3 regions of the Arthrobacter sp. B055-34 genome follow, and region 3 is predicted to be linked to each of the others. Evidence: riboswitches for the same ligand, from Rfam matches in the RefSeq annotation. Region 3 holds a riboswitch; each other region holds the start of a gene.

Region 1 (9,968 bases), on a different contig from region 3:
CGTCCGGTTCCTCCGGCGTCGGTCGTAGACTCGGGCCATGGCACGCTTTTTGGTTTTTGTTGTTCTTGCGGTGCTGGGCTTTATTACCATCGTGGCCGCGTCGTTCGGTTCCGTTGGCTGGTGGGTGCTGGCCGCCGTCGTTGTTGCGCTCTTGGTGATCGGGATCTGGGATGTGGTCCAGACCAGGCACTCGATCCTGCGGAACTATCCAATCTTGGGGCATATGCGCTACGTACTGGAATCCATCCGGCCGGAAATCCAGCAGTACTTTGTCGAGCGGAACGTGGACGGGAAGCCGTTCAACCGGGATGTGCGGTCGCTGGTGTATGCGCGGGCCAAAGGCGAGAACAGCCACAAGGCCTTCGGTACGGAACGCGAAGTGAACCAGATCGGCTACGAATACCTGATCCATTCCACCGCCCCGGTAGCGCCGCCCAAGCAGCATCCGCGGATACCGCTGGGCGGGCCTGATTGCAGGCAGCCCTACGACATTTCGCTGTTCAACGTCTCGTCCATGAGCTTCGGCTCGCTGTCGAAGAATGCCGTGCTCGCGATGAATAAAGGTGCGGCGCTGGGCGGCTTCGTGCAGGAAACAGGTGAAGGCGGCCTGACCAAGTACCACCTCGAATACGGTGCCGACTTGATCTGGGAAATAGGCTCCGGCTACTTTGGCGCGCGCGACAAGGACGGCCATTTCAGCCCCGAGGCCTTTATTCCGAAGGCGGCGCGCCCCGAGGTCAAGGGCATCAGCATCAAGCTTTCGCAAGGGGCCAAGCCCGGTCTGGGCGGTGTCCTGCCAGGCTCGAAAGTCACCCCGGAGATTGCCGAAGCACGCGGGGTGGAGATGGGCGTCGACTGTGTGTCGCCTGCCAGCCACAGCGCCTTCGGCACACCGCGGGAGCTGATCCGCTTCGTCAAGCAGCTGCGCGATCTCTCCGACGGCAAGCCCATCGGCTTCAAGCTGTGCGTGGGTTCGCGCGTGGACGTGCTCGCCATTTGCAAGGCGATGCTGGAGGAGAAAGTGACTCCGGATTTCATCGTCGTCGATGGGTCCGAAGGCGGGACCGGCGCGGCGCCGCTGGAGTACCAGGACAACGTGGGCACGCCGCTGACCGAAGGCCTGATGCTGGTGCACAACGCCCTGATCGGAGTGGGGCTGCGGGAGCGGGTCCGCATTGCCGCCGCGGGGAAGGTCGCATCCGGCTCGGACATCGTCAAACGCCTGATCGAAGGCGCGGACTTCACGATGAGCGCGCGGACCATGATGATGGCCACCGGCTGCATCCAGGCGCAGAAATGCCACACTAACGAATGCCCGGTGGGCGTGGCCACGCAGAACCCGCGGCTGGTGCGCGCGCTCAACGTCGAAGACAAGGGCCAGCGCGTTTTCAACTACCAGAAGCTCACAGTGGACGAGAGCGTGCAGATCATGGCGTCGATGGGCTGCAAATCCCCGGACGAGGTCTCGCCGCGGATGCTTCGGCGCCGCGTGGACCATCTGACCACGCGCTCCTACGAGAACATCTACAACTGGATGGAGCCCGGCGAACTGCTCAAGGATCCTCCCCGCGGCTGGAGCGAAGACTGGAACCTGGCCAACGCCGACTACTTCCGCGAACCGCCCAAGAAGCCCGCCGAGGACGAACACAAGGCGGAGCCCGTACCAGGCAGTCCGGAGTATGACCGGGCCCGGCTCCCCGGCGACAAGCACCAGCCTGAAGGCCAGGTTGGCCGCCCCGAGGGCGAACTGGGCCGCTAGGAAATACAGAAGTCCTCATGTTACGGCGCGGTTGAGTGCTCCGGGGTGCGGCGGGCAGAATCGGACGCAGAATCAAGAGTTCCAACCTTCGGCCCTGGCCGGTTGGACGGCAACCCTCGTAGCTGTAGCGGGGTGCCCCAGGTGAAGATTCGACGCCGGCCCAAACGGGAGGCGTAAGTATGGCGCCCTGCTCCGGCGTGCGCCGACAGGAAGGATTCCACCATGACTGAAACAGCTCTCCGTGATCTGGCCGAAGACCGTGCCGCCCGGCTGGATGAGGCCGGCGCCTTCTGGACCGGCAAGATTGCCGAAGACACCGCCAATGCCAAGCTGACGTTCAAGGTGGCAGGTCAGGGAACCGGCCCGGTAGCCACCCGTGTCACCGCGGGCAGGCACGAGTTTTCCGTTGACGAACCGGCGGGCCTGGCCGGTGAGGACACCGCCGCGAGCCCGGTGGAGTACGCGCTGGGTGCCCTGGCCTCCTGCCAGGTAGTGGTCTACCGGCTGTACGCACACCAGCTGGGTATCCGTTTCGACGAGATCAGCATCGACGCCGAGGGCGATCTGGACGTGCAGGGCCTGTTCGGCGCCGATCAGAGCGTGCGTCCTGGATTCAGCGCCGTGCGGTTGAACGTGAACATCAGCGGCCCCGAAACGCAGGAACGCTACGAGGAGCTGCGCCGCACCGTGGACGCGCACTGCCCGGTGCTGGATCTCTTCGCCAACCCCACGCCGGTTAGCGCCGAGGTCTTCAAGAAGTAGCACGGGCTATTCCCCTTCGGCGCAGTCGATCGTACCCTAGGGCCAGGAGGTATTTCACGATGAAGGCATCGCCAGGCAACAGGATCATTGTCCGCGGCCGGACCGTAGAGTCGTCCGACCGGCACGGGGAAATTGTTGAGGTCAGGGGTGATGACGGCGCTCCTCCGTACTTTGTGCGGTTCGACGACGGCCACGAATCGGTGGTTTTCCCCGGCGGGGATTTCGTAGTTGAGCACAACCCCTAGCCACAGGTTCCAGCCCGTTCATCAGCCGAGAGCGGATCTGAGGGCGAGCAGCATGATGATGCTGCTCGCCCTTGCGCTGTCCAACATCGGCGGACCACAGGCAAGAAGACCCAGCCAACGCAACATGGCCATTTCAGGCCGAAACATCGTAGTAATGTCGTGCAGTTACTCTTGCCGTGATCGGTGCCACCTTCGCGCCGCCGGCAATTTTCCATGCCCGAACGGCATCTGAACGAGAAAGGGGCATCGGCGTGGCTGTATCACAACACGAATCCGAACCCTCATTGAAGAAAGTACTGGGACGCCTCGACGTCCTCGCCCTGGGCTTCGGGGCCATGATCGGCTTCGGCTGGGTGGTCCTGACCGGCGGCTGGTTGGAGTCCGCCGGAACCATGGGCTCAGTGACGGCCATGCTTGCGGGCGGCATCATCATGGGCGTGGTCGGACTCACTTATGCCGAGCTGTGTGCGGCAATGCCCAAGGCCGGCGGCGAGCACAACTACATCATGCGGGCGATGGGACCGCGCCCGTCCTTCATCGGTTCCTGGGCCATCATCGGCGGCTACGTGACCATCGTGGCCTTCGAAGCGGTGGCGCTTCCGCGGACCGTCCAGTACATCTTTCCCAACCTCAGCCAGATCAAGCTCTGGAACGTCGCCGGTTTCGACGTCCACCTGACCTGGGCGCTGGTAGGGGCCGTTGCCGCCGTCGTTATTACCTGGATCAACATCCGTGGTGTGAAGGAAGCCGGCATCGTGCAGACCTTTGTGGTGCTGTTCCTGCTGGCCATCGGCCTGGTCATGATCGCCGGAGCATTTACCGGCGGCGAAGTGTCCAATATGGAGCCGTTCTTCAACGGCGGCATGACCGGGTTCTTCGCGGTACTCGTGGTGGTGCCGTTCCTGTTCATCGGCTTCGATGTGATTCCGCAGTCCGCCGAGGAAGTGAACATTCCGGCGCGTCAGATCGGCCGGCTCGTGGTGGTCTCGGTCATCCTGGCCACTATTTGGTACGTGATGGTGGTGCTGACCACGTCTTCGGCCATGCCGGCCAGTGAGCTGGCCGGGACGGACATTGCGACGGCGGACGCCGTGGGTGCGATGTTCGGTTCGGACATCATGGCCAAGGTACTGATCGCCGGCGGTATCGCTGGCATCCTCACCTCGTGGAACTCGTTGCTGCTCGGCGCATCCCGGCTGATGTTCTCGCTGGCGCGCTCCGGAATGCTGCCGGCCTGGTTCGGCAAGTTGCACTCCAAGTACGGCACCCCGCACAATGCCCTGCTGTTCGTCGGCGGGCTGAGCGTCCTGGCGCCGTTCTTCGGCGTGGAGATGCTGGTCTGGTTGGTGGACTCCGGCGCGCCGAGCATCGTGCTGGCCTACACCATGGTGGCGATTTCCTTTCTGATCCTGCGCCGCCGCGAACCGGAGATGGACCGGCCGCTGCGGATCGGCGGCAAAGGCAAGGGCGGCGTCGCGATCGGCATCGCCGCGGCCGTGCTGGGCGTGGCTTTGTTCAGCCTGTACATGCCGGGGATGCCGGCTCAGCTGGGCATCGAGCCGTGGATCCTCTTTGGCCTGTGGTGGGTCATCGGGCTGGTCTTCTTCTTCCGGGTGCCCGCCGGCATCAAGGCCGGGCCGCTGGCGGAAGAGCACGTGTTGGCGCGGGTCCGCTCGCGCTGACGCAGCACACTCTGCGCTGACCGCAAGACCAACGACGGCGGTGCCTGCCTTTCGTCCCCACCCAGGCAAGGTGCCGGGCGAGGGGGAAGGGGGCATCGCCGTCGTAATCAGTAGCGGTACGGGTTGTCTTCGGCGGCGCCGTGGCGGGCGTGTTCGAAGCCTTCCTGCCAGGCATCCCGGACAGCGTGGGTCAGCTCCGACAGCAGCCGGTATGACGGGTGGTCGGGGCCGACCCAGAGCATTTCTTCCTGCGCCCGGTCAAGAATCCCGTGGATCCGTTCGCTCAGTGCTTTCTCCTCAGGGCGCCCATGATTTTCCCGCCGATGCCGCCGTGTTCCGTGCCGGCGGCTCCGGCCGATCCATAAGTACCGCGCGTTCTGCCCCGCGTGGTGCCGGGAGTATGCCCGGTGCCCATCCTGCCCTTGCCGCCCAACCGCTCGGCGGCCCGCTTGATCCTGTTACCTATACCCATGGTGTTTCTCCTATGGCTGGCAGTGCCCGCCTGCAAGGACGCCGACAGGTCACCCCTCCATTTTAAGACGGGGTATGTGCCAGCGCACTAGGGAGTCAGACCATGGTGCTGGAGGTGGCTACCGCGCCGAAGATGCCGAAGACGAAGATGAACAGCAGCACCCAGCCCAGCAGCATGAGGCCGTTGAGCACCAAGCCGGCGATCGCCATTCCCCTGCCCGCGGGTTCTTTGTTCAGGCCAACCAGACCGAAGATGAATCCCACAATGGGCACCACGAAAGTGAACCCGAGAAACAGCGAGACCAGCCCCAGCACCATGGCCGTGACGCTGGCGCCCTTCGGCTGGGGCTGGACGTAGACCTGCTGGTAGACCGGCGCGGGATGCTGCGGCACGGGCAGATTCGACGGCTGGTACGGATTGGACATGCTGACCCCCGGAGGTAGTGCTGAAAGGTTTACCCAGCGTATCGCCGCCGCCGGACAGTCAGCGCACTGTTACCGGCGGGTTGGCCTCCGTGCGGGTCAACTCATCGTCAGTCCTCCGCTGACGCTGATGGCCTGGCCTGTGATGTAGCCGGCGCCATCGGCTGCCAGAAACAGGACAGCTGACGCGACTTCGGTCGCCGTACCCCGCCGCCGCTTCGGGATGGCCTTAACCATGCCGTTCATGACCTTGCCGGTCAGACCATCGGACGCCAGCATGTCCTGCAGCAGAGCGGTGTCGGTAGGACCCGGGCAGACGACATTGGCCGTGATGTCCAAGGCTGCGTTCTCCCGCGCAATGGCTTTGCCAAAGGCAATCACGCCGCCTCTGGCCGCCGAGGATGCGGCATCCCCGCTGGAGCCGACCTTGCCGCTGTCCGAACCAACCACCACGATGCGGCCGTAGTTGCTGTCCCGCATGATTGGCAGTACCGCACGGACAGTGTTCATGACGGCTAAGAGTTCGGTATCCACTATCTCCCGAGCAGCGGCCGCCTCAGTTTCGTGAAACAACCGCAGCTCGTGCCGGTGCCCGGCGGTAATGACCAGGATGTCCACTCCGCCCAAGGCTGCTGCGGCGCGATTTACGACGTCGGTCACCGCGGTGTCGTCCGCCGCGTCCAGTTGGGCGAATCCCGCGCACCCGGACGGAGTCAGCCGCTGGGCCAATTCTTCGGCAACCTCCCGGCTGCGATGGTAGGTGAAGAACACCGTCGACCCGGCAGCCGCCAGATCAAGGCAGACCTGTGCACCGATGCCGCCTCCACCAATCACCAGTGCTCTCCTGCCGTTGAGGCTGGCGGATCTGCTCTCTGCTGGGGCGTCGCTCATGCGAAAGCCGAGATTCCGGTGGTGGCGCGGCCGATCAGCAGGGACTGGATGGAATCGGTGCCTTCGTAGGTGTGGACCACTTCCATATCCGTCAGGTGCCGTCCCACATGGAAGTCCAACAGCAGCCCGTTGCCCCCGAGGATGTCACGGGCTTCGGAACAGATCCAGCGTGCTTTCTGCGCGGTGTGCATTTTCGCCACGGAAGCCATGGTGCCGGTCCACTGCCCGCTTTCCTGCAGGGACGCCATTCGGAAGCACATCAGTTGGATGGCCGTGAGCTCGGCCAGCATATTGGCAAGTTTGTTCTGCACCAGCTGGTAGCTTGCGATCGGTTTGCCGAACTGGGTCCTGACCTGCGCATAGGTCAGCGCGGCCTCGTAGGTGGCGAGCGCGTGGCCCAGGCTCTCCCAGGAGGCGCCGCCGCGGGTGGACGCCAGCACCCGCGAAGCATCCCGGAACGATTCCGCTCCCGGCAACCGGTTTTCATCCGGGATCCGCAGATTCTTCATTTCGATGTCGGGCTGCAGGATGGCCCGCTTGCCGATTTTCCCGGTAATCACTTCGGTGCTGTACCCCGGCGGGTAAGTGCCGTCGTCGTTCTTCTCCAAAACGAACGCCTTGACCTTGCCATCGGCCTCATCCCGGGCCCAAATAACGACGACATCAGCGAAGCTCGCGTTGCCGATCCATCGTTTGCGCCCGCTAAGTACCCAATGGGTCCCGTCGCTGCGGGCTGTAGTTTCCAGCTGGGCGGAGTCCGAGCCATGCTCCGGCTCGGTCAGTGCGAAGGCACCGACGAGGTCCAGGGCAGCCATGCGGGGAAGCCACCGCTGCTTCTGTTCTTCGCTGCCGAGCATGTTGATAGTGCCCATGGTCAGGTTGGACTGGACGCCGATAAAAGTGTTCATCGAGCCGTCGCCGCGGGACATTTCCACGGTCGCCATGCCTGCCGCCAGCCGGCTCATGCCGGGGCAGCCGTAGCCTTCGATGGTGGAGCCGATGATCCTCAACTTGGCCAGTTCCGGCAGCAGCTCATGCGGGAACTCCGCGCGTTCCCAGTAGCCGTTGATGACCGGCAGTACGTGTTCGTTGACGAAGCCGCGGACCTTGTTCTTGACCGCGCGGTCCTCGTCCGTCAGCTGCTCCAGGAGCAGGTAGCAGTCCGTGTCTTTCGCGTCCGTGAGTCCCTTGGCCAGGGCTGCGGTGTACTGGTCATTAATGGTCATAGGAGTACCAGCCCTTTCCGGTCTTCTTGCCGTAGTGGCCCTGTTCGTAGAGTTCCTTCAGTGCCGGGTGGGGTAGGTCCGCGGGGTCCTGGGTTTCTTCGTAGGTGGCTTGCCGGATCAGGTAGCTCACGTCCAGGCCTACCAGGTCCATCAGTTCGAACGGTCCCATGGGATGGCCGAGCGCGGTCTTGGCGGCGGTGTCGATGTCTTCGTAGCTGGCGATGCCGTCGGCGTAGAGCCGCAGGGCTTCGTCCCGGATGGCGCCCATGAGCCGGTTGGCCACGAAGCCCGGGATCTCTTGGTTGATCAGGACCGGCGCGTTGCCCAAGGTGCGGGCAAGTTCCATCGTGGCGTCCACGGTTTCCTGCGAGGTTTTGGCGTGGCGGACGACTTCCACGCACTTCATCACCAGGGCGGGGTTGAAGAAGTGCATGTTGCAGACTTTGTCCGGCCGGGCCGTTTCGGAAGCAACCTTGGACGAACCGAGCGTGGAGGAGTTGGTGGCCAGGATGGTGTGCGGAGGTGCGGCTTGGTCCAGGGCCGCGAAGATGCGGCGTTTGATGTCCAGTTTTTCGGTGGCCGCTTCGATGGCGAAGTCGGCGTCCGCAGCGCCGTCCCGGAGCGAGGTGGTGAAGGCTAGCCGGGCCAGGGCGGCGTCCGCGTCGGCCCTGCTGAGCCGCCCCTTGGCCACGCTGGCGTCCATCCTTATGTTGAGCTGTTCCCGGGCTGCGGTCAGGGATTCCTCGGCGACGTCCTGCACGGTGGTCCGGTAGCCGGCCAGCGCACACACCATGCCGATTTGGGAGCCCATGGCGCCGGCGCCGATGACCAGGATGTTCTTGATCTGCATTTATTGTTTCCCTGCCCTATTTGCCTTGGAACTTGGCTGGTCGTTTTTCAATGAAGGCCTCGGCGCCTTCGCGTTTGTCCTCGCTGGAATACAGCAGGGACTGCGCCAGGCGTTCGAGCAGCAGGCCGGTGCGCTGGTCGGTTTCGGCGCCGTTCTTGATCACGAGCTTGCCCAGCCGGACCGCGAGCGGGCCCTTGGCCAGGATCTGCCCGGCCGTGTGCTGGACCGCCTCCATCAGTCCGGCGTCAGGCACGACGTCGGTGACGAGCCCGATGCGCAGCGCCTCGGCGGCGTCGAAGACACGTCCGGTGAGAATGAGTTCGACGGCGCGGCCCTTGCCAACCAGCCGGGTGAGCCGCTGGGTGCCGCCGGCACCGGGAAGCACGCCGAGGTTGGTCTCGGGCAGCCCGAACCGGGCGCTTTCGGCGGCGATGCGGATGTCGCAGGCCATGGCCAGTTCATTGCCGCCGCCCAGGGCGAAGCCGTTGACCGCGGCGATGGTGGGCTTTTCGTAGTCCTCGATGTAGTCGTAGAGCCGCTGCATGTCGGAGGAGAGGCCGTCGAAGAGGGTGTAGTCCACCAGCTGGGTGATGTCCGCGCCGGCGATGAAGGCTTTGTCCCCGGCGCCGGTGAAGACGACAGCGCCGACGTCGTCGTTGCCCACGAAGTCCTCGAGGGCGGCGCGGATCTCCCGCAGCACAGTTTTGCTCAGGGCGTTGCGGGCCTGCGGCCGGTTGACGGTTATGATGCCCAGCTGGCTGCGGACATCGGTCAGGATGGTTTCGTAGCTCATCTGCTCCCCTTACCGAAAGGCCGGCTGGCCGGTGATGTGGTTACCTAGGATCAAGGTGTGGACCTCGTCGGTGCCCTCATATGTGCGGACTGATTCGAGGTTGTTCGCGTGACGCAGCGGCGAGTAATCCAGGGTGATGCCGTTGCCGCCGAGGATGGTGCGGGCCTCGCGGCAGATCTTGATGGCCTCGCGGCAGTTGTTGAGCTTGCCGACCGAGATCTGCACCGGCTCCAGGGTTCCGGCGTCCTTGAGCCGACCGGTATGGATGGCCAGCAGGGTGCCTTTCTGGATTTCCAGCAGCATGTTGACCAGCTTTTCCTGGGTCAGCTGGTAGCCCGCGAGCGGTTTGTCGAACTGCAGCCGGTCCAACGAGTACTTCAGGGCTTCCTCGTAGCTGTCTCTGGCGGCGCCCATGGCACCCCAGATGATGCCGTAGCGTGCCTCGTTCAGGCAGGAGAACGGGCCGCGCAGTCCCTTTGCGCCGGGCAGCAGCGCGTCTGCCGGGAGGCGGACGTTGTCCAGCTCGATGTCGCACTGGATGGAGGCGCGCATGGAGAGCTTGGGCTCGATCGGTGTAGCGGTGAACCCCGCGGTATCCGTCGGGACCAGGAAGCCGCGCACGCCGTCGTCGGTGGCGGCCCAGATCACCGCGACCTGCGCGATGGAAGCCAGCCCGATCCAGCGCTTGGCGCCGTTGAGGACCCAGCCGTCGCCGTCGCGCACGGCGGTGGTCTGCATGCTGGAGGGGTCTGAACCGGCGGTGGGCTCGGTCAGGCCGAAGCAGCCGATGATTTCGCCCTTGGCCATGCCGGGAAGATAGGTGTTCTTCTGCTGCTCTGAGCCCCACTTGTGGATGGCGCTCATGG
Region 2 (9,968 bases), on a different contig from region 3:
CGCCTGGGCGGACTCGAACCGACCAATGTGGACCGCTGGGCCGATGCCGAAGTGCGCCGCTCCTCGCCCGGCAACATTGTGCTGACGTCCTTCCCGGACCGCCGCGACCGGCAGAAGTTCAACGACGCCTACAACGATCCGTCGTCGGGCATCCTGGCGCACCGCAAGTCCGTCACGCAGCCGAAGATCGCCGGCCCGCTGACCTACACCGGGCATGACATGGTGAAGTCGGACGTGACCAACCTGAAGAAGGGCCTCGACGCCGCCGGGCTGTCCGAAGGTTTCGTGGCCGCGCTGTCCCCGGGTTCCTGCGCGCGCGTGGCCAACGAGTACTACAAGACGGACGAAGAGCTGCTGTACGCCTGCGCCGATGCCATGCGTGAGGAATACAAAGCTATTATCGACGCTGGCCTGACGGTCCAGCTCGATGACCCGTCCCTGGCGGAGAGCTGGGATCAGATCAACCCGGAGCCCAGCCTGGAGGACTACCTGAAGTTCATCCAGCTGCGCGTCGAGGCCACCAACTGGGCGCTGCGCGACCTGCCGCAGGAGCAGATCCGGCTGCACGTCTGCTGGGGCTCCTGGCATGGCCCGCACACCACCGACATCCCGTTCGCGGACATCATCGATTCGGTGCTGCAGATCGACGCCGGCGCGTACTCCTTCGAGGCCGCCAACGTCCGGCACGAGCACGAGTGGCGCATCTGGGAAGACACCAAGCTGCCCGAGGGCAAGTCCATCATTCCGGGCGTGGTCTCCCATGCGACCAACGTCGTCGAGCATCCCGAACTGGTGGCGGACCGGATTGAGCGCTTCGCCCGCCTGGTGGGCCGCGAAAACGTCATCGCCTCCACCGACTGCGGCCTGGGCGGGCGCGTGCACCCGCAGATCGCCATCGCCAAGCTGGAGGCGCTGGGCCAGGGCGCGGACCTCGCCACCAAGCGCCTCAGGAAGTAGCCTCCCCGGTAATCTGCTCGGCTGCCTCCCGCTGACTGTGCAGATAATGCCCTTTTGCCCGCCGGGAAAGGGCATTATCTGCACAGTGGACGGCGGTTAGGGCAATCTGCGCGGCGGTTAGAGCCCAATCCGGACAGGGGCTAGGCGGCCAAACTGCCGGCAGACGGTGGGTGATCGCCCTTTCCGGCACGGCTTTATTACGCGGGATTGTTACAGCCGCCTTGCCGAATGGGCCTTTCGTGCAGTTTAGTTGGCGTTGACCATCCCGAGCGGCCGAGAGACCTGGATCGATGAAGCCGCAGCAACCCTGGTCGTTGGAAACCTCCCCTGGTTCCCCGCGATAACGAGGTGACAAGCCACGGGAACGGCTAAGCGAAAGCTGCGCCGCAAGGCTTGATCCGTAGGGTGCTACTGCCAGGATCGATGGAGTGATCTCATGACTGCAGTAATCCCGTCCGCGCGGCCGGCGGCCCCTTCCAGCAGCGTCGACCCGGCCCACCATGCCTCGGCCTTGCCGGTTTCCTTCCGCGCGCTGCGCCGCACCTTCGGCACCGGGAACGCCGCCCACACCGTGCTCCGCGACATCAACTTCGACGTCCGGCGCGGTGAAGTCCTCGCCATCCTCGGCCCCAGCGGCTGCGGCAAGTCCACGCTGCTGCGCGCCGCGGCCGGGCTCGACGCCCCCAGCGCGGGCTCCGTGGACATCGACGGCACGCCGGTCCAGGGCATCGATTCGCGCTGCGCGTTCGCCTTCCAGGAACCTCGACTGCTGCCCTGGCACACGCTGCAGGCCAACGTGGCCATCGGCCTGCCCACAGGCACAACCGCGAAGCAGGGCAAGTCCAAGGTCGCCCGCCTGCTGGAACTGGTGGGGCTGGACAAGTTCGCCAAGCACCGGCCGCGCGAGGTCTCCGGCGGCATGGCCCAGCGCGCCTCGCTGGCCCGCGCCCTCGCCCGCAACCCCGGCGTGCTGCTGCTCGATGAGCCCTTCGGCGCACTGGATGCGCTGACCCGGATCAAGATGCAGGACCTGCTGCTCAACGTCCACACCGCCGAACCGACCACCGTCCTGCTGGTCACGCACGACGTCGACGAGGCCCTGCAACTGGCCGACCGGATCATCGTGCTGGGCAAGGAAACCGGCAAAGAGCACGACGGCGCCACCATTGTGCGTACCGTCGATGTCCCCGGCGACCGCCCGCGTGACCGTGGTTCCGTGGAGCTGGCCCGAATGCGCAGCTCCCTGCTTGCCAGCCTCGGCGTCGACGGCCACTAACGCCGTCCGGCTGGTACGGCGGCCGGTAGCGCCGTCGTACTCCCCTGTTTTCTCCTGAGCTATGCCGGGTCCGTTGTGGCCCGTTACACCCGTGTTCCGCGGATCGTCTCCTGTTCCGCACTACTTTTGAAGGATCAATCATGTCGCTTGCCAGCCGCTTTTCCCGCCGTTCCCTCTTCGGCGCGGCCGCCGTTGCCGCCTCCGCTTCCCTGGCCCTGACCGGCTGCGTGGCCGGCGAGGATTCCGAAGCCACCGCCGCTGCAGGGGCCGCCGGCGACGGTGTCCTGAACATCGACTTCGCCACCTACAACCCGTTGAGCCTGATCATCAAGGAAAAGGGCTGGCTCGAAGCCACACTGGCCGAGGACGGCGTGGAGGTCAACTGGATCCAGTCCGCCGGGTCCAACAAGGCCAACGAGGCACTGCGTTCGGGCGCCGTCGATGTTGGCTCCACCGCTGGTTCCGCCGCCCTGCTGGCCCGTGCGAACGGCTCGCCCATCAAGACCATCGACCTCTACTCCCAGCCCGAGTGGTCCGCCCTGGTGGCGCTGCCGGAGTCCGGCATCGAGAAGGTCGAGGACCTCAAGGGCAAGTCCGTGGCCGCCACCAAGGGCACCGATCCGTACTTCTTCCTGCTGCAGTCCCTCGAGGAAGCCGGGCTGACCCCGGAGGACGTGACCGTGCAGAACCTGCAGCACGCCGACGGCTGGAGCGCGCTGAACAACGGCTCCGTGGACGCGTGGTCCGGCCTGGATCCGATCATGGCCGGCGCCGAGCAGGAGGGCGCGGAGCTGTTCTACCGGAACCTGGACTTCAACACCTACGGCTTCCTGAACGCCACCGAATCCTTCCTCGAAGAAGAGCCGGAACTGGCACAGACCGTGGTCAACGCGTATGAGAAGGCGCGTGCCTGGGCCGCCGAGAACCCGGAAGAGACCGCGCAGATCCTCGCCGACGTGGCCGGACTGGATCTTGAGGTGGCTACCACGGTGATCACCGAACGCAGCAACCTGGACGTCGACCCGGCGCCGGGCGAGGTGCAGCGCGCCGTGCTGGAGAAGATCGGCCCGGCCTTCGTCGAAACCGGCGACGTGGCCAGCCAGAAGCAGATCGACGACGCCGTCGATACCCTGCTCGTAGACTCGCTGGTGCTCAAGGCTGACCCGTCAGCCATCAGGGAATCCTGATGACGCATATTGGGAATTCTGGAGCCACCGGCAACAGCGTTATCGCCACCAGTAAAGAAGGCCTCGAGGCTACTGGCGTGACGGTAACAACCGCAGGCGCAGCCCAGCCGGGTCCGGCAGGTCCTTCACAGGACCGCTCCCCGGCAAACGGATGGTCCCCGGCCGGGGTACTGGACCATGGCTGGGCGCGCCTGTTCCTTGGACTGCTCATTCCCGCCGCGCTCATCGCGGCCTGGCAGTGGAGCACATCCGCGGGCCTCTTCAGCGTGGTCCAGCTGCCGCCGCCGGCCATGGTGTTCGAGGCGGCGGCCGACCTGATTCAGCGCGGCGAGCTGGCTACGCATATTGCGATCTCGACCCAGCGCGTGCTGATCGGCTTCGCCTTCGGCGCCGCTCTGGGCCTGGCGTTCGGTGCCTTGGTGGGCCTGTCCCGCTGGGCCGATGTCCTGCTGGCGCCGCTGATCGGCGCCCTGCGTGCAGTCCCGTCCCTGGCGTGGGTGCCGCTGCTGATCCTGTGGATGAAGATCGGCGAGGACTCCAAGGTCACGCTGATTCTGATCGGCGCCTTCTTCCCCGTCTTCACCACGGTGTCGCTGGCGCTGCGCCACGTGGACCGCAACCTGGTGGAAGCCGGCCGGGCCTTCGGGCTCAAGGGTCTGAAACTGCTGACCACGGTGCAGCTTCCCGCCGTCGTTCCTTCTGTATTTTCCGGACTTCGGCTCGCGCTGGCGCAGGCGTGGCTGTTCCTGGTGGCAGCGGAACTGATCGCGTCCTCGATGGGACTAGGCTTCCTGCTGACGGACTCACAGAATAATGGCCGCACGGACCGGTTGCTGCTGGCGATCGTCCTGCTGGCCGTCATTGGAAAGATAACCGACGCGCTCCTGGGAGTCGCGGAGAAATGGGCAGTAAAACGATGGGCATAAACGTAGCCGAAACCGCCGCCGGACAGACCCCCGCGCCGGAGACCCCGGCCATCGCCTGGGCCGAGCCGCAGACCGAGACCGAGCGCATCGCGTTCTGGGAGGCGGCCGCCCGGAGCCTGGACTGGGCCGAGCCCTGGCACACTGCGCACTCCGCCACCCCTGTGGACACCGAGGCGCGCCGCGGGCCGGAGCTGCGCTGGTTCGACGGCGGCAAGCTCAACGCCGCCTACAACTGCGCCGACCGCCATGTGGAGTCCGGCTGCGGCGCCAAGGTGGCGCTGCACTTCGAGGGCGAGCCGGGCGACCGCCGCACCGTCACGTACGCGGACCTGCAGCGCGAGGTCTCCAAGGCGGCCAACGCGCTGCTGGCCTTGGGCATCACCAAGGGCGACCGCGTGGTCATCTACCTGCCGGTGATCGTCGAGACCGTGGTGATCACGCTGGCCTGCGCCCGCATCGGTGCCGTGCACTCGCTGGTCTTCGGCGGCTTCTCCTCCGAGGCGCTGAAGTTCCGCGTCGAGGACACCCGCGCCAAGCTGCTGGTCACCACCGACGGCCAGTTCCGCCGCGGCCAGGCCGTTCCCGTCAAGGCCAACGCCGATGAAGCCGTTGCCGGGGACAACGCGATCGAGCATGTTCTGGTGATCAACCGGACCGGCCATGCGGACATCAACTGGGTGGAAGGCCGTGACGTCTGGTGGCACGATGTCGTCGACACCGCCTCCGAGGTCCACGAGCCCGAGGCGTTCGACGCCGAGACGCCGCTGTTCATCATGTACACCTCCGGCACCACCGGCCAGCCGAAAGGCCTGGTCCACACCACCGGCGGCTACCTGACGCAGGCCTCCTTCAGCCACGAGTACCTGTTCAGCAACCCGGATCCGGCCCAGCGCGACGGCGACGTCCACTGGTGCACCGCGGACCTGGCCTGGGTCACCGCGCATACCTACGAGATCTACGGCCCGCTGTCCAACGGTGTCACGCAGGTCATCTTCGAGGGCACGCCGAACACGCCGCACCCGGGCCGCCACTTCGAGATCATCCAGCGCTACGGCGTGACCAGCTACTACACCGCGCCCACGCTGGTCCGCTCCCTGATGGGCTGGTTCCCGGACGGCGTCCCGGCCGAATACGACCTCAGCTCCATCCGCCTGTGCGGCACGGTCGGCGAGGCCGTGAACCCCGAGGCATGGCGCTGGCTGCGCAGCCAGGTTGGCCGCGATTCGCTGACCGGGGATCCGGCGTCGGGCGTTCCCATGGTGGATACGTGGTGGCAGTCCGAAACCGGCGCGACCATCCTCTCGCCGCGCCAGACGGACGCGTCATTCAAGCCCGGCTGCGCCACCCGCGCCTTGCCCGGCGTTGCCACTGACATTGTCGACGACGCCGGTACGCGCGTGGGCGCGAACGTCCAGGGCAACATCGTGGTCACCAAGACCGGGCCCTCGATGGCGCGGACGGTATGGGGCAACCCGGAGCGCTACTTCACCTCCTACTGGGAGAAGTACGCGGACCAGGGCTGGTTCCTGGCTGGCGACGGCGCGCGTTTCGACGACGACGGCGACACCTGGATCCTAGGCCGCACGGATGACGTGATCAACATTTCCGGCCACCGCTTGTCCACCATTGAAATCGAGTCCGCCCTGGTCTCGCACCCGGCGGTGGTGGAGGCCGGCGTATGCCCCACGTTTGACGCGAAGACCGGCCACGCCGCAACCGCGTTTGTGGTGCCGGCAGACAAGTCGCTGATCGCTGCGTCCACGGCCGCCGAGCCGACGGTTGAGCAGGCTGCGGCTGCTGCCGAGTTGCGAGCGCATGTTGCGACGCAGATCGGGCCGATCGCCAAGCCGCGCGAGATCGTGTTCGTTCCGGACGTGCCCAAGACCCGGTCCGGCAAGATCATGCGGCGTCTGCTGACCCAGCTGTTCGAGGGCAGCACGTTGGGCGACACCACGAGCCTGCAGAATGAGCCCTGCATTGCGGACATCAAGGAGATCTGCGAGGCGCGGTAGCCCCGGTCCGAGGGGTGGGGCACCGCAGCCGGCCCCACGCCCCGGCCCCGGCCCCGAGGCTGGGCTACCGGGCTCCGGGCCCCCGCTCGAGCCCATGTTTTGAAGGAAGTATCTGGATCATGCCTAGTCACAGCTTGAGCAGGTTCCAAAACATGGACCGTTACGCTTGAACTTGGGCTCGAGCATCCATCGTTCGCGCATCACTCGGCTCAGGCCACTCGACGAACTGCCGCTTGCACCTCGGCCACGACTTTCTCCGGCGTGAATACCAGGTCCTCGAACAGATAGCGCAAAGACGGATAACCGCTCAGGACCGCGGCGTTGTTTCGCTTCCGGTCTTTGCGAAAGGAAACGCGGTCCCAGTGAAAGTCGAAGCCGTCCAGTTCGACGATGAGGCATCGCTCGACAATCATGTCCACGCGTCCAACGCCTCGAACCTGCACCTGAGTTTCTACGTGAAGTCCTGCCGTGCGGAACAGATCCCGGGCAATGACTTCAAGCGGTGAATCGGCATCGTCCCCAATGCTGCTAACCACTTCCCTCCGGACACCGTTCCGCCTACCTGGCAAGAGTTCCAACAGTTGATCCCGGGATACTGCTTTCCGTCGCACTGCCGACTCTGCAATCACCAGTGCTTCCAGCCGGGGACGGCAACGAATGGCATGAAGGACGCAGTCGAGGACTGAGACGTAATTGCCCGGGCCTCGCTCGCCCAACAGCTGCCCGCGGTGCTTGACGAAGGGGCCGGTGTGCCGGCCGTTGTGTGTCCACACATGCACTTGGCCCGGATCCTTAATGGTCCATAAGCCGAGCTCTTTGGCAGCTGAGACACAAGTGAGCAACCCGCCCGGCATCAGCGCAGTCCGGAGAACCGGGTCAGCATTTGGCGTTCCAACGAGTCCCCTCCTCAGCGCAACGATGTCCCCATGCGCGATGGCTGCCTTGATGCGGTAAGACCCGAAGCCCGCCTTGGCCAAGTCCGCGGCTTTGAGCGTACCCCCGTACCGTGCCACATACTCTGCGATGGGATCCACGTTCTGCATAGTCAAGAGGATGTCCAGATATGCAGTCCCACGGCCAGAGTCTCGTCGCAGTTGTGGAAAACATTGTTGATATCCCGCGCACTCGGCAAACTCCCGGGAGAACGCAATGCGGCTAAATATTCTTGGTCGCCGCCGGTAACACTTGCGAGAATAGTCGGGACCATCCCGAGCGGCCGAGAGATCTGGCTCATTGACGCCGCAGCAACCATCCGGACTCCACCGGAGAGGTGCTACCGCCAGAAGCGATGGAGAGAGCGCAAGCAATCTTTGATCCGGATGGCGCAAGGCTGTCCGGCCTGGCGCCCGACGGATCGTCATTGCCCGGGATTCCCGCACATCGCGCCGCGGCGCAGACTTTGAAGGAATTCGCCATGAGCACCAACACCTCGGTCAGCCAGATCGCTGATCTCGAAACCCCGCTGAAATTCGCCTATTGGGTCCCGAACGTTTCCGGCGGCCTGGTGGTTTCCACCATTGAACAGCGCACCAGCTGGGACTTCGACTACAACAAGAAGCTGGCCCGGATCGCCGAGAACTCGGGCTTCGAGTACGCCCTGACCCAGACCCGCTACGCCGCCAGCTACGGCGCGGACAAGCAGCACGAGGCCACCAGCTTCTCGCTGGCCCTGCTCGGCGCCACCGAAAAGCTCAAGGTCATCTCCGCTGTCCACCCGGGCATGTGGCATCCCGGCGTGCTGGCCAAGTTCATCATCACGGCGGACCACCTCTCCGGCGGCCGCGCTGCCGTCAACGTTGTCTCCGGCTGGCTCAAGGACGAGTTCGTGAACTTCGGCCTGGAGTGGCTCGAGCATGACGAGCGCTACGTCCGCACCGAGGAGTTCATCCGGGTGCTGCGCGGCCTGTGGACCGAGCAGGAGTACTCGCAGGCCGGCAAGTACTACAACATCAACAACTTCACCCTGAACCCGGCGCCGCTGGACGTCCCGGGCCGGGCGCACCCGGAGATCTTCTTCGGCGGCAACTCCACCGCCGCCCAGGCCGCCGCCGGCCGCACCGCCGACTGGTACTTCTCCAACGGCAAGGACCTGGCGGGCTTCGAGGACAACATCTCCGGCGTCACGGCCGCCGCAGCCGCCGTCGGCCGCACCCCGAAGTTCGGGCTGAACGGCTTCGTCATCGCCCGCGACACCGAAACCGAGGCCAAGGACACCCTGCGCGAAATCGTGGAGAAGGCACACCGCCCCGCCGTCGAAGGTTTCCGCGCCGCAGTCCAGGAAGCCGGTGCTTCCACCAAGGACGGCAAGGGCATGTGGGCCGATTCGAGCTACGAGGACCTGGTCCAGTACAACGACGGCTTCAAGACAGGACTTATAGGTACGCCGGAGCAGATTGCCCAACGTATCGTGGAGTTCAAGAAGATCGGCGTGAACCTGATGCTGACCTGCTACCTGCATTTCCAGGAAGAGGTCGAGGCCTTTGGCCGCAACGTCCTGCCGATCGTCCGCGAACTCGAGGCAGACCTGGCCCGCAAGAACGGTACCGAGCTGAACACGGACCTGCTGCCCGAAACCAACTTCGAAGGAGCCACTCTTTAATGGCTGAACGCACATTCGGCTTCCGCACCCGTGCCCTGCATGCGGGTGGAACTCCCGATGCCGAGCACGGTGCCCGCGCCGTACCGATCTACCAGTCCACGTCCTTCGTCTTCAAGGACACCGACGACGCCGCCAACCTCTTCGCGCTGCAGAAGTACGGCAACATCTACTCGCGGATCGGCAACCCCACGGTGGCCGCATTCGAGGAGCGGATCGCCTCGCTCGAAGGCGGCATCGGCGCCGTCGCTACCTCCTCCGGCATGGCCGCCGAATTCATCACCTTCGCCGCGCTGACCGGAGCCGGGGACCACATTGTGGCCTCGTCCAAGCTCTACGGCGGGACGATCACCCAGCTCGACGTCACGCTGCGCCGCTTCGGTGTGGAGACCACGTTCATCGACAGCAATGATCCGGCGGATTTCGCCGCAGCGGTTCAGGAGAACACGAAGGCCGTCTACACGGAGATCGTCGCCAACCCGTCCGGCGACATTGCCGATCTCGAGGGCCTGGCCAAAGTAGCGCACGACGCCGGGATCCCCCTGATCGTCGACGCCACCTTGAGCACGCCGTACCTGATCCGTCCGATCGAGCACGGCGCCGACATCGTCATCCACTCGGCCACCAAGTTCCTGGGCGGCCACGGCACCACGCTGGGCGGCGTCGTCGTCGAAAGCGGTCTTTTCAACTGGGGCAACGGCAAGTTCCCGACGATGACGGAGCCGGTGCCCTCGTACGGCAATGTCTCCTGGTGGGGCAACTTCGGCGAGTACGGCTTCCTGACCAAGCTCCGCTCGGAGCAGCTGCGCGACATCGGGCCGTCGCTGTCGGCGCAGTCCGCGTTCCAGCTGCTGCAGGGCGTGGAGACGCTGCCGCAGCGGATGGACGAGCACCTGAAGAACGCCCGCAAGGTCGCCGAATGGCTCGAGGCGGACGAGCGCGTCTCCTGGGTCAACTATGCTGGCCTGCCCTCGCACCCGCACCACGAGCGCGGCCGGAAGTACCTCCCGCAGG
Region 3 (9,968 bases):
GCAGGCCTTCCGGCAGTTCTGCGGCCGGATTGCTGCGGATGGCCTGCACCGTCATGCCCATGGCTTGGGCGAGCAGGGCGACTTCCGTGCCGATCGAGCCCAGGCCCACCAGTCCCAGCACCATGGAATCCAGTGTCGGGTGGAACGGCACGTCGGAGCTGGTGGCGATGGTCTGCCAGTTCCCGGCGCGAAGCTCGCGGTCCGCCGTCAGGACGCGGCGCGAGAGCATCAGCGTGACCATCAGGACGTGTTCGGCAATGGGACGGGCATGGTGGAACGTGTTCGCCACGGCCACAGACGGGGCCAGCGAACCCATCGCAATTTTGTCGAAACCTGCCCCGGTAACGTGGACCAGTTGCAGCCGGGAGGCTGCGGCGGCCTGCTCGGCGGGAAGGGCGGAACAGACCACCACGTCTGCGTCGGCAATGGCTTTGCATTGCCGGTTTGCATCCCAAGCCGCAGCCATCTGCCAATGGTGCGGACCGCCGTCGTGCTTTAGCTGCGTTTCGAAACGGCTGATGATCGGGTCGGTGACCACGATGTTCAGCGGCCGCTCCACTGCGGTGTCTTTCTGGATCGTTACCATCGCGGGCACTTGAGTTCGTAGGCCGGATGGATCCGCTGCATGTAGCCCGTATCGTCGCGGCTGCGCAGCCCAGAGTCGAGGTACTGGCGGTGTAGTTTCTCCAGCCGGTCCCGGTCCAGTTCCACGCCCAGTCCCGGCAGCGTGGGAACCGCGACGGCGCCTTCGTTGAACTCCAGCGAACCGGGAAGGATGACATCTTCCTCCGGATCCTTCCAAGGCCAGTGCGTATCGCAGGCGTAGTCCAGATTCGGGGTAGCGGCGGCCAGATGAACCATGGCCGCCAGGCTGATCCCAAGATGCGAGTTCGAATGCATGGACAGCCCCATGCCGAAGGTGTCGGTGATTCCCGCCAGCGCCTGCGAGCGGCGCAGACCGCCCCAGAAATGATGGTCCGAGAGGATGACGTCCACGGCTCCGGCCGCTACCGCAGGCGCGACATCGGCAAAGCTCACCACACACATGTTGGTGGCCAACGGCATTGGCACCTCGCGGCGGACCTGGGCCATGCCATCGATGCCAGGAGTGGGATCTTCGAGGTACTCCAGCACGCCGTCGAGCTCCCGGCCCACTCGGATGGACGTCTCGACTGTCCAAGCCGCATTCGGGTCCAGCCGCAGCGGCAGGCCAGGGAATTCCGCACGCAGTGCCTTGATGGCGGCGATTTCCTCATCGGGTTGGAACACACCGCCTTTGAGCTTGAGGGCGGTGAAACCGTAGTCCCGCACCATCCGGCGGGCCTGCTCGACGATGCCCTGCGGGTCCAGTGCTTCACCCCAGGAATCCGCCTCGGCGTCCGGATGCCCGGCCCACTTATAGAAGAGGTATCCGCTGAAGTCGACGGTTTCCCGGACGGCGCCGCCGAGCAGATCACTGACGGGACGGCCCAGCAGCTTGCCTTGGATGTCCAAGGCCGCGACGTCGAAGGGGGACAGGACACGATCCGTGGTGCTGGACCCGGTGACCATCCCGCTCATCCCGTGGCCGCCCTGGCTGGTGTCTGCGGCCAGCACTGCGGCAACTTTTGCCCGCAGTTGGTTGATGTTGAAGATGTCCGTGCCCGGGATGGACCGGGCGGCCGCTTGGAGCCGTGCCAGGTGCGCCTCGTCGCCGTAGGTTTCGCCGACGCCGCTGACTCCGGCATCCGTGTGGACCTCGACGATCGCCCGCAAGGCAAACGGCTCGTGGACGCCCACGGTGTTGAGCAGGGGTGGGTCTTTGAAGGCGACGGGAGTGATGGTTACGCCGGTTATAGCGGCTTGACCGAGGTTGGCCAGCACAGGGGTCTGATCCATTATCGATTCGCTCACGGTTCGGCCCCTCAGCCCAGCAGGGCGCGGCCAGCGGCCAGCAGACGCTTGAGCTCTTCGCGGTCGTGTTCCGAGGCGTCCGTCAGAGGTGGCCGCACATGCCCGCTCTGGATTCCGCCGAGTTCGGCGCCTGCCTTGACCAGGGCGACGGCGTAACCCGGCACCGAATCGCGCAGCCGCACCAGGGGATGGAAGAATTCGCGGCTCAGTTGGCCGAGACGCTCCTCGTCGCCGGCCTCGAGCGCTTGGTAGAAGGCGACCGCCAGTTCGGGTGCAAACGCGAAGGTGGCGGATGAATACAGCGTCACGCCGATGGCGCGGTAAGCCTGTTGGGATGCCTCGGCTGTGGGCAGGCCGTTGAAGAACTGGAAGTCCTTGCCTGTTCCCGCCAGCTCATCCTTGACGGCGCGGACAATGCGCGCCATCAAGTCCAGATCTCCGGCGCCGTCCTTCAGGCCGGCCACATTATCGATACGGGCAATCTCCACGGCGGAGGCCTCTGTGAAGCGGGCGTTGGCACGGTGGTAGACGATGACGGGCAGCGAAGTCGCCCCGGCGATGGCCCTGACGTATGCCACCAGACCCGCTTGCGGGCTGTTGACAAGGTAAGGCGGGAAGAGCAGGATGCCGTCGGCTCCAGCCGATTCCGCCAGACGGACCTGTTCCTTGGCGAGCGCCAGCGCACCGCCGGCTCCCGCATAGACCGGCACGCGGCCCGCGGTCGTAGCGACGGCGGTGGTGACCACATCGGAGAGTTCGACCAGGGAAAGGGCATGGAATTCGCCGGTCCCGCACGCGACGAAGATGCCGCCTGGCTTGAACTGCAGCCCATGCTCCAGATGTTCTTTGAGTGCGCCGTGATCCACGGAATCATCGCTGGCGAACGGAGTAATGGGAAAGAACAGCACACCGTCAAGCATTATTTAATCTCCTTGGTAGCTAAAGGACCGGCGCTTCGTTGTCGCCTGCACTACTCTGACGATAAGTGCCGTCGTCGATGCGCGTCCAAGCTAAAATAGGCACGGAACAATACAAGGAGCGCATTGATGTTTACGCTGATCCAACTGGAGTCCTTTATCGCGGTAGCTGAAGAGCTTCACTTTGGTGCGGCAGCCGAGCGGCTCAACATGACGCAGCCGCCGCTGAGCCGGCAGATCCAGCTATTGGAAAAGGAACTGCATGCCCAGCTCTTCGACCGCACCAGCCGCAGAGTCGAGCTGACAGCTGCGGGACGGACGCTGCTGCCCAGCGCCCGCCAGATCCTTGACATGTCCATCAAAACCCAGCTGGACGTTCAGCGCGTGGCAACAGGAGACGCCGGCGCCGTGACTATCGGCTACACCGCCATCGCAGGCCAGAGCGCTCTGCCCAGGCTTCTGAGACGCTCCGCTAAGGAACAGCCAGGCGTCTCCCTGCTGCTGCGCGAACTGGTTTCCACGGACCAGATGGACGGGCTGGTCAAAGGCACGGTAGACATTGGGCTCCTGCGGCCCATCGTTGCCCGGCCGGGCATCAAATACCGGGCGGTGATGCAGGACCGTCTGGTGATTGCCTTGCCCGCGGAGAGCCCGCTGCTGGAGAAGGGGGAGTCCTTGCCGCTACAGGTCCTGAGCGGTGAGCCTCTGATGATGTACTCGACCAGCGAGGCCCGCTACTTCCACGACCTGGTGCTGCGGCTGTTTGCCAGCGCCGGCGCGGAGCCCCGGATCACCCAGTACGCCAGCCAGGTCCCGGCGCTGTTGGCCTTCGTGGAAGCGGGCTTGGGCGTGACACTGGTTCCGGCGTCGACGCGGGCGTTTTCGCCGCCGGGGGTGCGGTTCCGCGAGATCGAGGGCTCCCACGGTACTCAGGCGTTGAACCGCGTGGACCTTGAAGTGGCGTGGAACGAGAACAATACCAACCCGGCGGTTCTGAAGCTTCTGAGCCTGCTGGACGGGAACCTGGACGACCCGTCCGCCGACGACGCCGCATAGCCCACCTGGCAACGTTGCTGCTTGGCAGGGTCCGCAGCCGGTCCCTGAAACCGAGGCAGCCGCCGTCGTTATTTTGCCGGGGTTCCTCAGATGTAGGCGGGCTGTTCGAGCCGGCGGAACGCGGAGCCGTGGAAGACCAAAGGCTCGTGGGCGCCGTCGTGGGTGGACAGGCCATGGACGCGCAGCAGCACCACGTGGTGGTCGCCGGCGGGGACTTCCTGCTCCACGGAGCAGTCCAGCCACAGCGCGGCTTCCTCGAGGAAGAGGGCGCCTTCGTCGGTGGAGTGCAGGGGCAGGCCGGCGAAGCGGTCCCCGGTCTTTGCGGCGATCTGGCGGCAGACGCTGTCGTGCCCCGAGCCGAGGATGGACACGCCGATGCGGCCGGCCTGGCGGACTACCGGCCAGGTGCGGGAGGTGTTCTGCACTGCGAACATCACCAGCGGCGGGTCCATGGAAACGCCGACGGTGAAGGAAGACGCCACGATTCCCTGCGGCTCGCCGTCGACCAGAGCGCACAGCGCGGCGACGCCGGAGGGGAAGCGGCCGAAGGCATTGCGGAGGGTGTCGGGCTGCAGGTCGTCAGTCAGGGGCATCGCGGGCTGTCCTTTGCCATCAGGCGGATCCGCTGGCCCGGTTCAAGACGTGGGGCGGATACGCGGTACTTGCCGAACCGCTGTCCTTCGGTACGGCCGAATCATCACCTGGAGCACCCCGCTACGCACGAGAGGGTTGCCGGCCAACCAGCCAGGGCTTGATGTTGGCGCTCATGATTCAGCTATCACGCTAAGAGCTTGACGGGCCGCGGGTCAAGCCAAGGCAATAGGACGTAACGCGCGGTCAGGCCGTCGCGGGGTGCGCTGTGTAGTGCAGGACTGATCTTTTCTGCTGCTCCGTCAGTTCCTGGGCTACGCCGCAGGCGGCGCAGACCAGCACGTACTGCCGCGCCCGGACGATTGGGGAGACCTGGGTTCCGGCTCTGCCCAGGTGCTTGTCCAGGCGGTGCTCGCCCACCGCATCGCAGCGGGCGCAGTGCAGGTCAAGGGCGGCCAGGGTTCGCATGGCCAGTCGGCGGGGCAGATTTTTCACGGCAGATCCTTGGGGCGGGAGAAGTGCGCGGATGAAGGGCAAGCTGTGGTTGGCTGAGTCCCGCAGGGACAGGTATTGAGGTTCTTCCATGGTAGGGACGCGGCTCCCTGACGACAATGACCGTAATGGGAAAGAGATTCTCGCCGTTGGCCCGACATGGCGCCGTTACCAAGTGGCCGGCCGTGCCGTCGCGGCTACGCTGGGTGAAACAACAGTCATTGGGCCAGTGCAGGGCCTGTGGACGGGGGAGGCAGCTATGGAAACGTCGTCGGAAATGCCGGCCGATTGGCAGCGGTCGCTGGTGGTTATGGCGCACCCGGACGATCCGGAGTACGGAGCCGCTGCGGCCGTGGCCCAGTGGACCACGGCGGGCAAGAGCATCGGCTACGTGTTGGCGACGCGGGGTGAAGCGGGCATTGCCGGGCTGGATCCCCAGGAAGCCGCGGTGATCCGGGCCGAGGAGCAGCGCCGGGCGTGCGGGCACGTCGGAGTCGAGGACCTGGAGTTCCTGGACTATGCGGACGGCCGGATCGAGAACACTCCCGGTCTGCGGCTGGATATCGCCCGGGCGATCCGCCGGCACCGGCCGGACGGCATCATCACCCTGAACTTCGGCCAGACCTGGGGCCCGGGCAGCTGGAATTCGCCCGACCACCGCAACCTGGGAACTGCCGTTATGGATGCGGTGGCGGACGCGGCCAACGAGTGGATCTTCCCCGAGCTCGCCGCCGAAGGGCTGCCGCCGCACGCCGGCGTGCGCTGGGTGGGCGTGTGTTCCATGCACCCCACGCACTGGCTGGAGGTCGACGAGGACAGTATTGAACGGGCCGTCCGGTCCCTGAGCGAACACCGGCGCTACCTGCAGGCGCTGAGTCTGGAGCCCGTTGAAGCCCAGGCCCGGCGCCAGATCGAGCTGACCACCGGTGGCTCCGACACAGCAACCCGTCGGGTCGGGTTCGAGCTGTACCGGTTCTAACCCGGTCTGTGCGGTCTAGAACTCTTCGGTGTCGACGTCCGCCTGCATGGCGGGGCTGTAGCGCGGGCCGTGGACGGTCTGCTCGTTAATCAGTGCGTCCGCCCGCTTGAGCACCTCTTCACTAACGACGACGGCGTCGGCCGCCAGATCCTCGTCAAGATGGGCAATGCTGGTCGTCCCTGGCAGCGCGATGACGTGCTCGCCCTGATGCAGCAGCCACGCGATGGCCAGCTGGGCGGGAGAGCAGCCGGCTTCCCCGGCCAGGCCCGCGAACTGATCCAGGAGCTCAAGGTTCCGCGGGTAGTTCGCGGCGGAGAAGCGCGGCATCGCCCGGCGGATATCCGATTCGGGCAGCGCGTCGACGTCGCGGATCTTGCCGGTCAGGAAGCCGCGGCCCAGCGGGCTGAACGCGACGAAGGCCGTGCCGAGTTCCGCGCAGGCGGCCAGTGTGCCGAGCTCGGGATTGCGGCTCCAGAGCGAGTACTCGGTCTGGAGCGCGGAAATCGGATGGACTGCGTGGGCCCGCCGCAGCGTTGCCGCCGAAACCTCGGACAAGCCGATCCCGCCAATCTTGCCTTCCTGAACCAGTTCGGCCAGGGCGCCGACACTGTCTTCGATCGGAATGTCCTGGTCCCAGCGGTGCAAGTAGTAGAGGTCGATGTGGTCCGTGCGGAGCCGGCGCAACGCGTCCTCGCAGGTGGCTTTGAGCGTTTCCGGACGGCCGTCGATCACACGTTTGCCGTCAACACTGGTCATGCCGCATTTGCTGGCCAGGAAGAACTCATCGCGCCGCGCACCGAGTACCTCGCCGACCAGCGTCTCGTTGGCCGTGGCCCCGTACAGTGCCGCCGTATCAAAGTGGACCACTCCGCTGTCCAGGGCATGCCGGAGCAATTCTGCGGCAGCTTCCCGTGGCGGCGGAGTCCCGTAGGCGTGGCTGAGATTCATGCAGCCCAGACCGATGCTGCCAACTTCCCGGGTACCGATGCGGCGTGATTGCACTGTTGAGTCCTGTCGATTGGGGCTGTCCCGTCCGGAACTGTCCTTACTTTCTTAGCACGCGCCGCCGGCAGCCCGCTCTTCCCCGAGGTGCGAGGGGCCGGGCGGGAAGAATGCCTGGCTATAAGACCCTGTCCAAATCGGACGGCGGACACTAACGTGATGGAGGGACGCTCAATTCGGCCAGCGGACGCCGGTGGCCTGGCTGCGTAGAAAGGACCATCATGGGCAGGCTCATCATCCAGCAGTTCACCACGATGGACGGCTACGCGGCCGAACCGGACGGCGGCCTGCGGTTTATGAATCAGATCCGCGGCTGGACGTCCATTATGGATGCCAACACCCGGTTGCTCGAAGGCTGCTCCGCCATTCTGCTCGGCCGGGTGACCTACTCGATGTTCGCCGCTTACTGGCCCGGCGCTGATCCGCGGGAGGAACCTATCGCGGAGCCGATCAACCGGCTGCCCAAGCACGTGGTGTCCAGAACTTTGGACCGGGCTCCGTGGGGCGACGGTGAGGCACGGGTCATCGGCGACAACATTCCGGCCCGGATCCACGAACTCAAAGACACCGAGAGCGGCGACGTTATTGTCTGGGGCTCGCTGACGCTGACACGGCTGCTGTTCCGCAAGGAACTGGTGGACGAGTTGTACCTGCACATGCTGCCCACCGTGCTCGGCGAAGGACTGCCGGCGTATCCGCCGTCGGCCGCAGGGGAAAAGTTTGTCCCGCACAGCGCCGAGGTCATGGAACCCGGCGGTGTCGCTGTCCGCTATACCGTCCGGTAGGAGAGACGCATGAAACTTCCGGTAATGCCCCCGGTCGCCCCGATGCTGGCGAAGCCCCTCAGCGAGATTCCCGACGGCGACCTAAGCTTCGAACCCAAATGGGACGGGTTCAGGTCGATCATCTTCCGCGACGGGGACGACGTCGAAATCGGCAGCCGCAACGAAAAGCCGATGAACCGCTACTTTCCCGAAATCATCGAAGCGGTCAAGGCGAACCTGCCCGAACGGTGCGTGGTCGACGGTGAAATCGTCCTGGTCGGAGCCTCGGGGGACAGGCTGGACTTCGAGGCCCTGCAGCAACGGATCCATCCCGCGGCAAGCCGGGTGAAGCTTCTCGCCGAACAGACGCCGGCCAAGTTCGTCGCCTTCGACCTGCTGGCCCTGGGCGACGAGGACCTGACCGGCGAGCCCTTTGCCGAGCGGCGTGCCCGCCTGGAAAAGGCCCTCGCCCACGCGCAGCCGCCGATCCACCTGACGAATGCCACGGCGGACCACGGCGTGGCGACGCGCTGGTTCCATGAGTTTGAGGGCGCCGGGCTCGACGGCGTGATCGCCAAACCGCTGGACGGCCTGTACCAGCCGAACAAGCGGGCAATGTTCAAGATCAAACACGAGCGCACGGTGGACTGCGTGCTCGCCGGCTACCGGGTGCACAAAAGCGGTCCGGACCGGATCGGCTCCCTGCTGCTCGGCCTTTATAGCGACGACGGCGAGCTGGCCAACGTGGGCGTGGCCGGTTCGTTTTCGATGCAGCGGCGCCAAGAGCTGTTCGAGGAGCTGCAGCCGCTGGTCACAACCTTCGATGACCACCCGTGGGCGTGGGCGAAGCAGGAAGGGGGCACCCGAACCCCGCGCAATTCCGAGGGCAGCCGGTGGAGCGGGGGCAAGGACCTGTCCTTCACGCCGCTGCGCCCCGAGCGTGTGATCGAAGTGAAGTATGACCATATGGAGGGCGAACGGTTCCGCCACACCACGCAGTTTGCCCGCTGGCGGCCGGACCGGGATCCGCAGTCCTGCACATACGAACAGCTGGAAGAACCGGTGAAGTTCAACCTCGACGAAGTGCTGAATCCCGGCAGCGGCTGACCTGTTCGGCGGCCTCCGGTAACGGCCGGGACGGTTTTTCCTAAGCTTGCTTGAACCGGAATGGATGTGCCGGATAGACCCCGAGGATCCGGATCTCGGTGGTGAAGAAGTCCAGTTCCTCAAACGCGTGGATCATCGCCATGTCTTCGGGGTGGCCTTCCACATCCACCATGAACATTGTGGCCGCGAACTCGCCGCCGACCATGTAGCTTTCCAGCCGGGTCATGTTGATCCCGTTGGTGGCGAAGCCGCCCAGCGCCTTGTAGAGCGCCGACGGAACGTTCCGGACGCGGAAGACAAAGCTCGTCACCGCCGGGCCTGCGAGCTCTTCGCGGCTGGGGATGGGCTGCTTGTCCGCCAGCACCACGAAGCGCGTGGTGTTCGTGGGGTCGTCTTCGGCATCATGTGCGAGCACATCGAGTCCATAGAGCTCGGCTGCCATCGGCGGCGCGAGGGAAACCTTGGCCGGATCCTGCCATTCGCTGACTTCCCGGGCGGACCCGGCGGTGTCGCCGGCGATGACGGGTTTGAGGCCGAGCTCGCGGATAAGCTTTCGGCACTGCCCCAGTGCATGAATGTGGCTGTGCACTTCCTTGGCCTGGTCGATGCTGGTGCCGGGGATTCCCAGCAGGCTGAACCTAATGCGCAGGAAGTGTTCCTCGATAATCTGCAGCGTGGTGTTGGGCAGCATTGCATGGATGTCGGCGACGCGCCCGGCGATCGAGTTGTCGATGGGAATCATGGCCAGCTTTGCCTGGCCACTGGTGACTTGAGCAAAGGCATCCTCAAAGCTGGCGCACGGCACAGCCTCCCAGTCGGGGCGAACTTCGGTGCACGCTATATGGGAGTTGGAGCCGGGTTCGCCCTGGTAGGCGATTGCATCAGTCATGGCTGAATTATCGCATCGCCGGCTCCGGTGGATGCTTCCGCTCCGGCACCGGTGCTTAACACACGTGACAAAAGAGAAGGCACCGGCGGATCGGGAGGTTGGGGGAAACTCCGACCGCCGGTGCCGTAATCACTCGCACCTATGAGGTGTTTTCAACACTAGAGCCTTTACATGAATGCAAACCCAGAGCAGCCTGTGAATAACCTGAAAGCGAAAGTGCCGTCTAGGGTGGCAGCCCACCGGCCTCGTCGTGAGAATGGCCCCATGGATGATGCGAA

What was found. A riboswitch is a leader RNA that binds a small molecule or an ion and turns the genes downstream of it on or off. The one in region 3 is predicted to bind S-adenosylmethionine.
Region 1: linked by a shared signal. The riboswitch ahead of AC5RWO_RS18490 (OsmC family protein) and the one ahead of AC5RWO_RS15315 (flavin reductase family protein) in region 3 are both predicted to bind S-adenosylmethionine.
Region 2: linked by a shared signal. The riboswitch ahead of sfnG (dimethylsulfone monooxygenase SfnG) and the one ahead of AC5RWO_RS15315 (flavin reductase family protein) in region 3 are both predicted to bind S-adenosylmethionine.

What each region holds. Positions count from the first base shown of each region.
Region 1 is NZ_JBNHFQ010000011.1:25,109-35,076, reverse strand. It holds gene AC5RWO_RS18495 (FMN-binding glutamate synthase family protein) at 38-1,759, shown strand; SAM riboswitch class IV at 1,830-1,945, shown strand; gene AC5RWO_RS18490 (OsmC family protein) at 1,982-2,521, shown strand; gene AC5RWO_RS18485 (DUF1918 domain-containing protein) at 2,581-2,766, shown strand; gene AC5RWO_RS18480 (APC family permease) at 3,018-4,448, shown strand; gene AC5RWO_RS18475 (hypothetical protein) at 4,556-4,690, opposite strand; gene AC5RWO_RS18470 (hypothetical protein) at 4,732-4,920, opposite strand; gene AC5RWO_RS18465 (DUF4190 domain-containing protein) at 5,016-5,345, opposite strand; gene AC5RWO_RS18460 (SDR family NAD(P)-dependent oxidoreductase) at 5,442-6,233, opposite strand; gene AC5RWO_RS18455 (acyl-CoA dehydrogenase family protein) at 6,230-7,459, opposite strand; gene AC5RWO_RS18450 (3-hydroxyacyl-CoA dehydrogenase family protein) at 7,449-8,309, opposite strand; gene AC5RWO_RS18445 (enoyl-CoA hydratase/isomerase family protein) at 8,326-9,102, opposite strand; gene AC5RWO_RS18440 (acyl-CoA dehydrogenase family protein) at 9,112-9,968, opposite strand, start outside.
Region 2 is NZ_JBNHFQ010000015.1:43,742-53,709, reverse strand. It holds gene AC5RWO_RS20520 (cobalamin-independent methionine synthase II family protein) at 1-957, shown strand, start outside; gene AC5RWO_RS20515 (ABC transporter ATP-binding protein) at 1,394-2,233, shown strand; gene AC5RWO_RS20510 (aliphatic sulfonate ABC transporter substrate-binding protein) at 2,374-3,420, shown strand; gene AC5RWO_RS20505 (ABC transporter permease) at 3,420-4,346, shown strand; gene acs (acetate--CoA ligase) at 4,322-6,358, shown strand; gene AC5RWO_RS20495 (DUF559 domain-containing protein) at 6,568-6,894, opposite strand; SAM riboswitch class I at 7,559-7,653, shown strand; gene sfnG (dimethylsulfone monooxygenase SfnG) at 7,773-8,957, shown strand; gene AC5RWO_RS20485 (O-acetylhomoserine aminocarboxypropyltransferase/cysteine synthase family protein) at 8,957-9,968, shown strand, end outside.
Region 3 is NZ_JBNHFQ010000007.1:269,305-279,272, reverse strand. It holds gene AC5RWO_RS15335 (2-hydroxyacid dehydrogenase) at 1-586, opposite strand, end outside; gene AC5RWO_RS15330 (glucarate dehydratase family protein) at 580-1,878, opposite strand; gene AC5RWO_RS15325 (5-dehydro-4-deoxyglucarate dehydratase) at 1,905-2,816, opposite strand; gene AC5RWO_RS15320 (LysR family transcriptional regulator) at 2,940-3,866, shown strand; gene AC5RWO_RS15315 (flavin reductase family protein) at 3,953-4,459, opposite strand; SAM riboswitch class IV at 4,520-4,638, opposite strand; gene AC5RWO_RS15310 (hypothetical protein) at 4,704-4,952, opposite strand; gene AC5RWO_RS15305 (PIG-L deacetylase family protein) at 5,209-5,928, shown strand; gene AC5RWO_RS15300 (aldo/keto reductase) at 5,944-6,930, opposite strand; gene AC5RWO_RS15295 (dihydrofolate reductase family protein) at 7,152-7,715, shown strand; gene AC5RWO_RS15290 (ATP-dependent DNA ligase) at 7,725-8,801, shown strand; gene AC5RWO_RS15285 (prephenate dehydratase) at 8,842-9,690, opposite strand; gene AC5RWO_RS15280 (flavodoxin family protein) at 9,955-9,968, shown strand, end outside.